2 regions of the Pararhizobium sp. LjRoot238 genome follow, and region 1 is predicted to be linked to the other one. Evidence: predicted binding sites of a transcription regulator. Region 1 holds the regulator's gene; the other holds the start of a gene.
What was found. The regulator LexA, encoded in region 1, represses DNA repair genes until DNA is damaged. The targets are predictions, from matches to a motif close to TGTTCNNNNTGTGTTCNG.

Region 1 (7,276 bases):
GCTGCGGTCAGTTGGTATGAAGCTGAACGTCGGGAAAACAGTCTCGAATACAAACGTCGTTGCCGGCTCAGTCAAAGAAGACAAATTGGCTGGTATCGAGTTGCAAGATTTGGGCACTGCTAATGCCGCCACAATCCAAAAACAACTTTTAAGGCTCCATGCGTTTGGGCGCCGTTTTCCAAATAGCGGCGCTCTTCGCAAGCTTGTCGGAGGTCTTCATAAAAAAGTTGCGGGCCAGAAACTAAATCCCGGCGATCTCGACGTGCAGGTGGCAATTGCAACAGATATTGCGATGGTGTCTCCATCCACCTTTCCTGCGATCGCCGGCATTCTCAGCAACCTGATATCACTAGCTCCAAAAGCTGAAAAAGAGATACTCTGGGCAGGCGTGCACAGAAAGATGGCGAGAGTGCCTCACAATGGATATCTCGAGATATGGCTGCAGCGGGTGACAAAACCAAAGTCTGTTGGCATTGAATTCGTAAGCTCCGAACCAATATGCGAGATCGTGAACGGAAAGTCAGCGAAACTCTGGGAAAACAGTTGGATCGCAAGCAAAGACCTGATTGCTGCATTGGACGTGTCTAAAATCGTGGTGAGCTCCGCAGCCGATGCAGATGAAGCCATGACTCTCGAAGAAATCGAGTTGTTCATTCAAAATGCAGATAACTATTGATGTGGACATTCCGGTTCACGCCGCGATCGCGAACTCCTGATCAAACACCGCCGGCGAGAGCGTGGGGAACGTCAGGATGACGGCTGCCTTCTTGCAGTAGTAGTGCATCTTCGAGATACACGCCTTGCTGCCGTATCTCGAAGTTGACACCTTCGTAACGAACGACGACCCGCAGCATTCGCATTGCCGGAGGTGACGCTGGTCTTTGCGGGCGGCCTGGTAACACGGACGGCTGCAGAATTTGTTCACCTTCATGATTGACGGAAGAAACAAACTTTTAATCAGTATGTCCAGGGTTCTAATCCCTGCGCGCTCACCAAAAAAGTCAAATAAATCAAATCATTACTGGCGATTCCGGCTTGCCTCCTCGAGCATTTTTGCATTGGGGTTCCGTTTGGCGTCTTTGATCGCAATTAGCATTACCGCGCTAGCCTACTCGTGCCTAAATCCGCCGGCGCGCAAGGAGGGAATTGTATGGAATTGTCAGAAGCTGTTGGCATTACAATCGTCGTGACAGGTATTGGCGTTTGGATGAATGCGTTTTCCAAGTAGTTGAGCCTTGGGAGGCATTACGTGGAAGTCTAGATTGCCGCGGCTTACTAGGAGCGCTCAGCCGGTGACTTTATCGGTGATTGCGATGACCGTCGTCAGGGCCGGTGTATTGGTCTGCGCCCAAAGCTGGTATCCCACCACGCTCGCCAAAATGGCCGACCAAATGGCGAAATCCCCGATACGAAACAGTGGTTCTCTCTTTTTCATCACAGTCATCTCAAATCCAGATTTTCTGAAGACAATATCGCACCGGGCGTTCAATTTTAGAAGACGACGTTCAGTGAACACAGCATTTCAGATTGAACAATAGGGCGCTGTCACCGCGGGAACCAACCCCGCGCGCTGGTGGTCGGGCCAGCGCGAATTTTGAAAGCCGGAGCGGCACTTTCTGACGGGAATCACGCGATAACGATTCACTCGATCGCCAAATTGTGCTAGGTTCCGCATGGAGGCAGACCACACCGGTTGTTGCGACCCGGCTCTGTTTGCCTATCGGATCGCCAGTGCAGTCTTTGGACTGGGATTTGACCCATCCGCGGTGAAGGAGAACGCCATGCATTACAGCGTGCAGTTTTTCACCTGGACGCCAAAACAGGGCGTTCATCAAGTCGGCTCGACGATCGAGATCGATGCGGTCAATGCAAAACTCGCGGCCGTGTCACTGTTGGGCCTGAGGCTGGATGAGACCGGTGCGGCCAAGAAATTGGCAGTCCGCGTCTGGAATGCGCCGGACGACAGCAAGGCCGATTGCGAATGCTTCTACTATCATTGACGACCGGCCGCATTCCGCAGCGAGGCTCTCCCTCGCTTCGTCGCCATTGATTCGGTTTTGCGAACGGCGTGGCTTATCTCCACAGGATTGCATCGTCTCCGGCGGCCGCGTCGCCCCGTGGCGCATATGGAACGCACCTTTGCCGGTTTTCGCGAAACGTCGGAATTGTTCGTTCAACGCGGCGAGAGGCGCGTCGTCGGCCGCTGGCCGGCGAGAACATCACGCCAATATCCGTTCATGGCGGCGTGATGCAACAAGGCTGCCAACATAGTTGAAGCGGCGACCCTATCCAATTGCGAATATTGTGGAAAATTTTGGAGGCCTCGCCCGGAATTGAACCGGGGTACAAGGATTTGCAGTCCTCTGCGTCACCACTCCGCCACGAGGCCTCGTAACGATCATCACTTAATCGTGACGGGCGTTTAGACCGATTTCCGATCCAGTGCAAGACGCCTTGACCGAATTCCAGTTTTTTCTCATGGGCGAAACCAGTCTCCCATCCGTTGCCGCTTCGCTTCGTCAGGAAATGCCGCGCATTGCTGGATGCGCCAGTCCGCCAGCGCTCATTGTCACGCCGCCGCTACCGTCAATTTCCAAAGAAAATCAGCCGTCTGCATCCGCTGGCGTTCGTATTCGGCCTGCCGCTTAATGGTAACGTCGGATCAGACCCACCAGTTTGCCTTGAATCTTCACCCGGTCGGGGCCGAAAATCCGGGTCTCATAGGCAGGGTTGGCAGCCTCGAGCGCGATCGATGCGCCCTTGCGGCGAAACCGCTTCAGAGTCGCCTCCTCATCGTCCACAAGGGCGACGACAATCTCTCCGGGGTTGGCGCTGTTGGTATTGCGGATGATGACGGTGTCGCCATCGAGAATGCCGGCCTCGATCATCGAGTCGCCGCGCACTTCCAGCGCATAATGTTCGCCGGCCCCGACCATCTCGTGCGGCACGGAAATATCGTGCGTATTGTTCTGGATCGCCGAGATCGGCACACCGGCCGCGATTCGCCCCATGACGGGGATGGAGACAGAACTGTTCTCATTGTTGGCCGCTGCGGGTTTGGCAGCGGTCGGCGCCGGCGGAGCGCCGCGGCTGCCCTGGATGACGCTCGGCGAAAAGCCGCGCTTGGGCTGGAGGCTCATGGAATAGGCCTCCGGCAGCTTGATAACTTCAAGCGCGCGAGCCCGGTTGGGCAGACGCCGGATGAAGCCGCGCTCCTCGAGCGCCATGATCAGCCGATGAATGCCGGACTTGGAAGCGAGGTCCAGCGCATCCTTCATCTCGTCGAAGGACGGCGGCACGCCCGATTCCTTCATTCTTTCGTGAATGAACAGAAGCAGTTCCTGTTGCTTGCGGGTCAGCATGAAAGATCACTCCGGAATCGAGAAACAAATCAAGAACGAACACTATATGTTCCATATGTGTTCCGCAAGCCCCTAAAATTCGTTGAACTTTTTCAAAGCGCGAATTTTTTGGCATGCCGCGCCGAAAACCGGCATTCAGCACGCCGCCAAGGAACATTTGCAACCGTCCGTCCGTTTTCCGCCCATGTTGAACCCATTGGAGCGGCACGGTCTGGCGCCGTTGCGAGGAGGCTGAAATGGCAGGCCATGCCGATGAACGCGGCAACAAGGTTTCGACCGAAGACACGAACCGGACCGTGAAGGTCAGCGCGGTCGAGGCGTGGCAGGGGTTGCTGGGCCGCCCGGTATTAATGGTTCTGATCGGCAGCCTCGTGCTTGCCCTCATTGCCTTGGCGGGCGCCGAGATGTTCGGCGAAAGCACCGGCAATGATGCCGCAACGCAGGTTCAGGAAACGACGCCTGCGGCCAAGGATGCGGCCCCGGCCGATCAGGGTACCGTCAACAATACGCCGGCGACAGGCAAACAGATGCAACCAGCCCCGACCGACAAGGATCCGACCCCGCAAACCGGTTCCGGCGGCTAGGAAAGCCATCCTGCCACGTCATGGTTGAAGGCCTTCCGGCCCCGGCGCGCCTTTGCAGATTGGCACCGGATTTACGACGTCTGCCGCTTGCGCGCCCACCAGACGGAAAGTCTGCGGCGCTGGCGCCGGACGAAGGCGAGGTCATGCGACAGCACGATCAGGCCCAGGGGCACCATCCAGAATCCCAAAACCGGCAGAAAACCCAGGATGCCGCCAAAGAGCAGCACGGCGCCAAGGGCAATGCGCAAGGCCCGCGATTGAGGCAGGCGCAGGCGCCACGACCCGAGAATGAGTTCATGCGTGCTCGCATCGATACCGAATTTTTTCGTTTTCTGCGGTTCTGCCATAAACTCACCTGTCGAACTCTCGATGCAGTCCATCGGAGAGGGATTTCAATTGCTCCCGCTTCGCGCGGGCACGCTCTCTCCAGATGGGGAGTTCTCCACAGTCAGACAAGATTGTGCACTTTTTTTGAAAAACCGCTTGGCAAATCGGAAAAGCATTTGTATTAGCAGCCTCACTTCTGCAGCGCGCAGATGATCCCTGGTAGCTCAGCGGTAGAGCATTCGACTGTTAATCGACAGGTCGCCGGTTCGAATCCGGCCCGGGGAGCCAGTTTCAAAGGGCTGCACTTGATGGTGCAGCCCTTTTTCGTTACATATTTTCAATGATGCGAGACCGGCCAGCCTGCCCTTAATCGCCTCGACCCTGTTCACAACCGCATTGTCGCCTATACTCTCGGTGCAGTTTCGCGCGCATTGCAGCGGGATCGCTGTCCTGTCGTCCGACGATATTTGCGCTGGGACGACGGGCTTGGTGCGCCGGCTCTGACGGCGCGGGATCACAATGACAACCGAAAAAGTGTCGCTGACCGAAGAGAAGGAAACCCTCCTCATCACGCTTTACGCGAAGGCCGGGGAAAGCCGCCTGCCGGATTCGCTTCTGCAGGATCGTTTCGCCGCCGAGGTCGTCAGCCGGATCGACTATGACTTTTCGAGGCTGAAAATCGATCGCGACGTGATGATCAGTGTGGCGTTGCGCGCCCATATTCTCGACGGCTGGACACGTGACTTCATCACACGCCATCCCGACGCGACCGTCCTGCATCTCGGCTGCGGGCTGGACAGTCGCATATTCCGCATCGATCCGGCGTCGAACATCCGCTGGTTCGACGTGGACTATCCCGAGGTTGTCACGCTGCGCCGCAAACTCTATCCCGGGCGCGACGGTTATAGCCTGATCGGGTCGTCCGTGACGGACCCGAATTGGCTCGCAGATGTGCCCGCCGACCGTCCGACGATCATTGTCGCCGAGGGGCTTTTTCCTTATCTGCCGGCCGACGAGGTCCCGAAGCTGCTGCGGCGGCTTACCGCGCATCTCTCGCGCGGTGAGTTGGTCTTTGACGGCTATAGCCGGCTCGGACTGGAACTCATCAGTTGGCAGCCTTCGGTGCGCGCGACCGGAGCAAGCCTGCGTTGGGCGATAAGCGATCCGCGCGACCTCGAAAAGCAGGTTCCGCGGCTGAAACTGCAGACTGAACTGCCGGCCTATGATCCGGAAGGTTACGATCCGAGACAGATCGCCAGGCTATCCTGGGCGGCGCGTCTGACGATTCTCGCCTTTGCCGCAGTCCCGGCCCTTGGGCGAATCGGCTGGCTCTTGCGCTATCGGTTTTGAAATCGCTCTGTACTGCGCCCGATATGCGCGCGCTCCCGCTGGGCTTGACGCGCGTCCGGCAGTCTTGCGACCGACGAGCGCGACAATCCGTCAATTCCATTGTAGAGAAGACTTCCGCCCTCGCATGCCGGAACGGAGCCGACAATGCCATCGACCGACCTGCTGATCGCCTTTCTTGCCACGACCGCGGTCTTTGCCTACATCCCCGGCCCTGCCATGCTTTATGCCGCGGCCCAGACGATCGCGCGCGGCCGGTGGTCGGGGCTGATGGCCACATTGGGCATTCATCTCGGCGGCTATGTCCATGTTTTTGCCGCCGCCGCCGGATTGTCGATCCTGTTCCACGCCGTGCCGATGCTCTATATGGCCGTGAAATTTGCCGGGGCGGCCTATCTTGTCTGGCTCGGCATTTCGCTGTTCCGTACCCGGGTGCAGGGCGATGTCGCCCTGCCCGGCATCGAGCCGAAATCCGGCCGGCGCGCCTTTTTCGAAAGCGTCACCGTCGAGGTTCTCAATCCCAAGACGGCGATCTTCTTCGTGGCCTTCCTGCCGCAATTCGCAGATGTTTCCGCCGCTTTCCCCGTCTGGCTGCAGCTTGCCATTCTGGGGACGATCGTCAATCTCATGTTTTCTTCGGCCGATATCGTCTGTGTGCTTCTGGCCGGTGCCGTGATTGGCCGGCTGCGCCGATCGAGCCAGGCGCAGCGCCTGATGCAGCGTGCCGGCGGCGCAATGCTGATCGCGTTGGGTGCGCATCTTGCCTTTCAGAAGAGCTGATTCTTCAGCAAGAATGGCGTTCGCGAGACGTCCCGCAAGACAATGAAATAAAAAAGCTATCGCCGCGAAACCTTTGAGCTGCCGCGCCCGTATCTGCGTACATCGTTGGACAAGCACGATGCGCGGATGACAATGAAAGACAACGACGCTTCCCCTGACGGCCCTGTAATCATCCGGTTTCGCAAGGACTTGCGGCTGGACAACAATCGCGCGCGTCATTTCGCCACTCAATGCGACGCCCATGTGAAAACCGTCCTGCCCAAACTCAAAGACCTGCCGGCCAAATTCAATTATCGGCCCTTCAGCGTGTTGAAGGCTGCCGGCGCGATACTCGGCAAAACCTATCCGAAACCTCTCGTTGACCATGCAAGGGCGCGGGAGCGCGCTCTTCTTGCCTACGGCAAAATCAAGGACGCCGCATGAACGCCCATTTCCGCCACGGCCCGCATTCCCTTCCCGGCCGGCGTCTGTCGATCGCGGTCATCGGCTCCGGCGTTTCCGGCAGTTCGGCCGCCTGGGCGCTCAATACGGTGCATGACGTCACGCTTTACGAAAAGGACGACCGCCCCGGCGGACATACGGCAACACTCGATATCGACTATGAAGGAATGCCGATCTCCGTCGATACCGGCTTCATCGTCTATAACGAGGCCAACTATCCGAACCTGACGGCGCTATTTGCGACGCTGGATGTGACGACACACAAAAGCGACATGAGCTTTTCGGTGTCTCTGGATCATGGCCGGCTGGAATGGAGCGGTGACAATCTCGCCACCGTCTTTGCCCAGAAACGCAACCTCGTCAGGCCCTCCTTCCTCCTGATGCTGCGCGAAATCCTGCGCTTCAACCGCATCTGCCTCGAGGATCGCAGCGCCG
Region 2 (7,276 bases), 2.0 Mb from region 1:
CTTCAATGAAGACATCGCCATTTACACTGATTTCAGCTTCCAGCATCGCATTCTCTCTCAGGCGCTTCATGAGCACAGATGTCCTGCGATCAACAAAGCGTTTCGTCAACCTTTCATGTAACGCGTCAGACAATCGATCTTCGATTTCCCGCGTCTTTTCTTGCCAGTGTGTCGGATCGGCAAGCCACCCCGGACGGTTGGATACATAGGTCCATGTCCTGATTTGTGCAATTCTCGCGGACAATGTGTCGATTTCACCATCCGTTTGGTCCGCGCGGCGAACCTGTTCGGCCATGAAATCTTCGTTCACTGTGCCACGCCGGACGAGATCGGCATAGATCGTCGAGATCAGATCGGCGTGTTGCGCCGGCGTTATACGGCGATAGTCAGGAAGCGCACAGACCTCCCAGAGTTTTTCTACACGCTCCGGTGTCGTTGCGACACCGGCGATTTCCGGATACCGCGAAAGATAATCCAGCGCCTGCTGGTCGACGGCCGGCAAAGCCCGCGTCAGGCCGTTTACGCTGGGCGCGGCATCGAGGCTTTTCTTCAAAGCCTCAAGCGAGGCGAAGTTGAGCGCCTTCGAGCGCCATTGCAACACCCGCACGGGGTCGAACTGGTGCGATTCGATGCGGTGGACGAGTTCGTTATCGAACGGTTCCACTCGCGAGGTGACGCCGAAGGTACCATCGCGGAGGTGGCGTCCGGCGCGGCCCGCGACCTGCGCCAGTTCGCCCGGGTTGAGATTGCGAAACTGATAGCCGTCATACTTCCGATCCTGGGCAAAGGCGACGTGATCGACATCGAGATTCAGTCCCATGCCGATCGCGTCGGTGGCGACCAGGTATTCGACGTCGCCCGCCTGGTAGAGTGCAACCTGCGCATTGCGCGTGCGGGGCGACAGGGCTCCGAGCACAACGGCGGCGCCACCCCTTTGGCGGCGGATCAGTTCGGCGATCGCATAGACCTCTTCCGCCGAGAAGGCGACGATCGCCGTGCGCTGCGGCAACCGGGTGATCTTCTTCGAGCCGGCATAGAGAAGCTGCGACAGTCGCGGCCGCTCGACGACGGTAATGCCCGGTAGCAGGTTCTCGAGGATCGGCCGCATGGTCGCTGCACCGAGAAGCAGGGTTTCGCTTCTGCCGCGCAGATGCATCAACCGGTCGGTGAAGATATGGCCGCGCTCGAGATCGCCGGCGAGCTGCACCTCGTCGATCGCGACGAAGGCCGCCTTGGTCTCGCGCGGCATGGCCTCGACGGTGCAGACCGAGAAGCGCGCCATATGCGGCGTGATCTTTTCCTCGCCGGTGATCAGCGCCACATTGTGGGCGCCGACCTTGTCGACGACACGGGTATAGACCTCGCGGGCAAGCAGCCGGAGCGGCAATCCGATCACGCCGGATTCATGCGCGACCATGCGCTCGATCGCATAATGCGTCTTGCCGGTATTGGTGGGGCCGAGGACCGCGATCACACCGCGGCCGCTCAAGATCATGGGTTGGTCAGGCACTGTCTCGATCCTGCGCACTTTCAGTCTGCGAAGGCCATTTACGGCGGTAAAGCCGTTCAACCGGCGCAGCACACATGCCCACGCGGCAGCACAAACGCAAGGGTGCAAGGGCACGAAACAGTGCAAATGGGGCTGGCGACGCGTTTTTCCACCCGCATGTCCCGGAATCGGAACAGCCATGGAACGAATCGGCGACGAATCGCTGACTCCCTCTGATTCATCTTTTGTTCACCGCTAGATATTGATTTTCTGAGCCGGATTCGCACCAGATGCTGAATCGCTATTTTCAGGCGAAAACGCCCGCGGATGTTGACCTTGGCAACATCCCGAATTTCATGAGATTCAGAATCCAAATAACTGAAAATTCAGAAAAATTTAACCATGATCGTCAATCGGTTCGCCGTGGGTGCATCGATTGCCGATCCTGTGGCCAAAGGCGGAACGAATCGGCGACGAATCGAGACGCAGGGGATTTCCCGATTTGTTCCCGACAAGATATGGTATGAATAACGGATATTTGACCATAGGCAAAGTTGAGTCTTTTGCCAGATTCCTGTTGGCTCGTTAGTATTTTCATCTCCGAAGCGGACGACTCCTATCGCAGGCGTGCACTGGTAACAGAAGCAGAGGGGAGGCGAAAAAGCAGCCGCATGCCGTCGAAAATCGGGGCGTCCCGGAGTGTTAATCTCCGATAACGCAGAACGGCGCCACAAGGGCGCCGCTCGCAACAGCAAGAATCAATTCGATCAGACGAAGAACTGGCCGCCATTGGCGGAGATCGTGGAACCGGTGATGAAGCCGGCATCGTCGGAAGCCAGGAACACGGCGATACGGGCGATCTCATCCGGCTCGCCGAGCCGACCGACAGGGATCTGCGGGATGATGCGTTCCGCCAGAACCTTTTCAGGGATCGCGCGCACCATTTCCGTGCCGATATAGCCGGGGCAGATGGCGTTGACGGTGATGCCCTTGGCAGCACCTTCCTGCGCGAGTGCCTTGGTGAAGCCGAGATCGCCGGCCTTGGACGCCGAATAGTTGGCCTGGCCCATCTGGCCCTTCTGTCCGTTGATCGAGGAGATATTGATCACACGGCCGAAATTGCGGTCACGCATGCCGGTCCAGACCGGGTGGGTCATGTTGAAGAGACCGGTAAGATTGGTGTCGATGACGGCTTTCCACTGGTCCGGGGTCATCTTGTGGAACATGGCGTCGCGGGTGATACCGGCATTGTTGACGAGGATTTCGACGGGACCGAGATCGGCCTCGACCTTGGCGATGCCTGCGGCGCAAGCCGCGTAGTCGGAAACGTCCCATTTATAGGTCGGGATACCGGTTTCGGCGGTAAAGGCCTGCGCCTTCTCGTCATTGCCGGCGTAGTTTGCCGCGACCTTGTAACCTGCGCCCTTCAAGGCGATGGATATGGCCGCGCCGATGCCGCGTGATCCGCCAGTGACCAATGCTACTCTGCTCATCCGTCTCTCCCTGTTATCTTCGTTCTTGGCTCGATGCCGCGCCCGCGGGCGCAAGCACTATTCTTCCGGCTGTTGCCGTGAAGTCTGCTCCGGCCGCGGGGCCGGAGCGAATGCCTAACGGATGATTGTCACAGCCGTTCGACACACATGGCGACACCCATGCCGCCGCCGATGCAGAGCGTTGCGAGCCCCTTGGACACGCCGCGGCGCTTCATTTCGAACAGGAGCGTGTTGAGAACGCGCGCGCCGGAAGCGCCGATCGGGTGACCGATGGCGATGGCACCGCCATTGACGTTGACGATCGACGTATCCCAGCCGAGATCCTTGTTGACCGCGCAGGCCTGCGCCGCAAAGGCTTCGTTGGCTTCGACAAGCTCGACATCGGCAACCGACCAGCCGGCTTTTTCCAATGCCTTGCGCGAAGCCGGGATCGGGCCTGTGCCCATGATCTGCGGATCAACGCCGGCGGTCGCCCAGGAGACGATCCGAGCCAGCGGCTGGATACCCCGGCGTCCGGCTTCTGCCTCGGTCATCAGCAACGTTGCGGCCGCGCCATCGTTGAGCCCGGAGGCATTGCCGGCGGTGACGGTGCCTTCTTTGTCGAAGGCCGGGCGGAGCTTTGCGATGGAGTCGAGCGTGGCGCCGTGGCGGATATATTCGTCCTGATCGACGGTGACGTCACCCTTGCGGCCCTTGACGATGAAGGGAATGATTTCGTCGGCGAACCGGCCAGCCTTCTGGGCTGCCTCGGCCTTGTTCTGCGAGGCGAGTGCGAACTGATCCTGTTCATCGCGCGACAACTGCCATTTGCGGGCAACGTTTTCGGCTGTTGTGCCCATGTGATAGCCGTAGAAGGCGTCGGTCAGGCCGTCCTTGATCATGGTGTCGACCATCTTGAAGTCGCCCATCTTGACGCCGCCGCGCAGGTGCGCGCAGTGCGGTGCCATCGACATGGACTCCATGCCGCCGGCCACGATGATCCTGGCGTCACCTGTGGCAATCTGCTGCATGCCGAGTGCAACCGCACGCAGGCCGGAACCGCAGAGCTGGTTCATGCCCCAAGCGGTCGCTTCCTGCGGAATGCCAGCCTTCATGGCCGCCTGGCGAGCCGGGTTCTGGCCTTCGCCAGCCGACAAGACCTGACCGAGGATCACCTCGTCCACTTCGCCTGCATCGACGCCGGCGCGCTCAAGCACACCCTTGATGACCGCGGCGCCCAGTTCGTGCGCAACTGTATTGGCAAAGGAACCGTTGAAAGACCCGACGGCGGTGCGGCCGGCGCTGGCGATGACGATAGAGGGAGTGCTCATCAGATATTTCCTCGTTCATTTTTTTCGCAACGGCCAAAGACTGGCAAAGGTCGACGCGCAAGTCAAACGTCATAATGCACTCGCCGTCTTTTCAGTCCACAATCCAGACGCGAAAAGAAATTTTGCACCTGCGTCGTCGCATTGCACAAAGAGATTGTCAGAACAGGTTTTTTACGGATACTCTGAAAAACTCAATAAAGACGGGAGCATGGGGAGGAGACCCTGATGGCAAAACACGACGGCCAGATCGTTATCAAGAAATACGCCAACCGGAGGCTCTACAATACCGGAACCAGCACATACGTCACACTCGACGATCTCGCGGTCATGGTGAAGAAGGGGGAGGAATTCACCGTTCAGGACGCGAAGTCAGGCGAGGACATCACGCATCAGGTGTTGACGCAGATCATTTTCGAGCAGGAATCCAAGACCGGCAACACGCTTTTGCCGATTTCCTTCCTGCGTCAGCTGATTTCTTTCTACGGCGACCAGATGCAGATGGTGGTGCCGAGCTACCTCGAACATTCGATGCAGGCTTTCACCGACCAGCAGGTGCAGATGCGCGAACAGATCAACAAGGCCTTCGGGGAAACGCCGCTCGGCAAGAACCTCGCCGTCCCCTTGCAACTGGTGGAAGAGCAGGTCCGGCGCAATACAGAGCTGTTTCATCAGGCCATGCAGATGTTCTCGCCCTTCATGGCCGCGACACCTCAGGCCAAGGAGCCGCGCAAGGCCGAGGCCAAGGACATTGATGAACTGAAGGAACAGCTTCGCGCGCTGCAGACAAAACTGGAAAACCTGGGGTAAGAGCGTGATCGGGCATGCCGCACCGACCTCCTCTGTCGGCTTTGCTGACAGAGGAGGGCTCCTCATGAAGCCCAGCTTGGCGAAAGCGACATCAAAGGCCGATCGACACGTCCCGCCCGGCTGTGCGCATCGACACCGAGAAGCCGGCAATCACATCGATGAAGCTGATCGTCATCAGGATGAAGAACGTGTGCGTCGCCGCATTGGCGACCAGCAGGAACTCCACCAGGAAGACGATGAACAGAACCATCGACAACAGATGATCCATCAGCGCCTTCGAGCTGACGCGGGTCGCCTTGATGATTTCGACGAAAAGCAGGACGAGCGCGATGACGATCAGGAGATCGCCAACGCTCATCGTCCAGACTGCGCCCGACAGCATGGTCAGCGACAGGATCGTCTCTTCGAAGACCGCGACACCGCCGCTTCCCAAGACGCCAACCATTCCAAGATTGTAGAGAATGAAGGGCAGGATCAGCAATGGAATGGCGGCAATCATCGGCAATGGCTCCCAGTTTATCGCACCGGGCCTCCTCGGGCCCGGCATCGATCGATATTTCCTTACAGCACCGTTACGGTCAAGAACATGACCGCCCCACGCCGATAGGGCGACGATCCGGGAAACGACCCCGAAGGTCGGACCTGCCCGCGAGCAAACAACAGAAAAGGGCCGGCAAAAGCCAGCCCTTTAGAAATCAAGCCTGACGGCAACGCTGATTAAGCGGATGCCTTCGGGGTCAGAACCTGGCGACCGCGATACATGCCGGTCTTCAGGTCGATGTGGTGCGGACGGCGCAGTTCGCCGGAGTTCTTGTCTTCGACATAGGTCGGAGCCTTCAGCGCGTCAGCGGAACGGCGCATACCGCGCTTGGACGGGCTTGTTTTTCTTTTCGGTACAGCCATTTCATACTCCACTTATCGGGCAAAACTCTGTTGAGCGGCCAGACCGTTGGCCGGGACAAACAGATGTCAATCTCGGAATTTGCCGGGCTTATACATGCCTCACAGGCGTTTGACCAGTCCCCGCAGCCATTTTTTCGCGATCGCCGGCCGGAGACGGATCAAGCCTCGTCTTCCGGTACGATCCAGGTTTCCTTGAGCGCTGCCTCCTGCCATTTCCGGAAAGCCGGATGGGTCTTCACCGCATCCATATATTCGAGCGAGCCGGGATTGCGGGTGAGGTCGTAGACCTCGAACCGGCTGACCACCGGTGCAAACATGGCGTCAGCCGCGGTGAAGCGTCCGAACAGGAACGGGCCACCCGAGCGGGCCACGGCCTCGCGCCAGATCGTCTCGATCCGCTCGACATCGTCCATGACGCCGTCCGGCAGGTTGATCGCCCGCTTTTTACGCCGAATGTTCATCGGGCAGGCGCCACGGAGCGCCCGGAACCCCGAGAGCATTTCCATGCAATAACTGCGTGCGACAGCCCTTTCGGCCGGATCTTCCGGCCAGAGCCCTGCTTGCGGGAAAAGTTCCGCAACATATTCGATGATCGCCAGCGATTCCCAGACGCGGACTTCGCCGTGATGCAGAACCGGAACCCGCCCCGTCGGCGAAATGTCCTTAAACTTCGGGTTCCCGGCCGGAAAGTCAAAGGGGATGACGACATCCTCGAACGGCACGCCGCAACCTTCCAGCGCCAGCCATGGCCTCAGCGACCAGGAGGAATAGTTCTTGTTACCGACATAGAGCGTGAGCTTGGTCACCGGTCTTCTCCGATCCTTGTGAATGAGGCTCTGCTATAACGGGAAAGCCGAGTTCAGCGCCAATGAAAAGGCCTGATCTCATTCATAAAGGCATTTGATATATTCGCCCGACCGGCCGGCGCGGCGCTCGATCACGGAGGCCAGCCGCCGCAGGCCACGACCGGGCTTGCCGGCGTTGCGCTCGAACGGATTGGGAAGCGCGACCGCCAGAAGAGCAGCTTGGCGACGCGTGAGTTTGGCTGCCGAAACGCCGAAATGGTGCTGGGCGGCGGCTTCCGCACCGTAGATTCCGGGTCCCCACTCCGCGACATTCAGGTAAAGCTCCATCATCCGCCGCTTGCTCCAGACGAAATCGGCCACCAGCGCCAGGGGTAGCTCCATGGCCTTGCGGAGGAAGGAGCGCCCGTTCCAGAGAAACAGATTCTTCACCGTCTGCATCGGAATCGTCGAGGCGCCGCGCGTCGCCTC

Region 2: a site for LexA is predicted at 1,679-1,696, ahead of ACSQ3F_RS07390 (helicase-related protein). Genes of this name have one in related genera too.

What each region holds. Positions count from the first base shown of each region.
Region 1 is NZ_CAXUPP020000001.1:3,462,240-3,469,515, reverse strand. Features, by position in the region: gene ACSQ3F_RS16890 (RNA-directed DNA polymerase) at 1-676, shown strand, start outside; gene ACSQ3F_RS16885 (hypothetical protein) at 692-826, opposite strand; gene ACSQ3F_RS16880 (hypothetical protein) at 1,286-1,444, opposite strand; gene ACSQ3F_RS16875 (hypothetical protein) at 1,782-2,000, shown strand; tRNA gene ACSQ3F_RS16870 (tRNA-Cys) at 2,316-2,389, opposite strand; gene lexA (transcriptional repressor LexA) at 2,646-3,362, opposite strand; gene ACSQ3F_RS16860 (hypothetical protein) at 3,599-3,946, shown strand; gene ACSQ3F_RS16855 (hypothetical protein) at 4,018-4,293, opposite strand; tRNA gene ACSQ3F_RS16850 (tRNA-Asn) at 4,487-4,561, shown strand; gene ACSQ3F_RS16845 (class I SAM-dependent methyltransferase) at 4,793-5,623, shown strand; gene ACSQ3F_RS16840 (LysE family translocator) at 5,768-6,400, shown strand; gene ACSQ3F_RS16835 (FAD-binding domain-containing protein) at 6,533-6,823, shown strand; gene ACSQ3F_RS16830 (NAD(P)/FAD-dependent oxidoreductase) at 6,820-7,276, shown strand, end outside.
Region 2 is NZ_CAXUPP020000001.1:1,495,105-1,502,380, reverse strand. Features, by position in the region: gene ACSQ3F_RS07390 (helicase-related protein) at 1-1,495, opposite strand, end outside; gene ACSQ3F_RS07385 (beta-ketoacyl-ACP reductase) at 2,257-2,982, opposite strand; gene ACSQ3F_RS07380 (acetyl-CoA C-acetyltransferase) at 3,111-4,292, opposite strand; gene phaR (polyhydroxyalkanoate synthesis repressor PhaR) at 4,518-5,099, shown strand; gene ACSQ3F_RS07370 (hypothetical protein) at 5,191-5,598, opposite strand; gene rpmF (50S ribosomal protein L32) at 5,817-6,002, opposite strand; gene ACSQ3F_RS07360 (glutathione S-transferase family protein) at 6,161-6,808, opposite strand; gene mtgA (monofunctional biosynthetic peptidoglycan transglycosylase) at 6,887-7,276, opposite strand, start outside.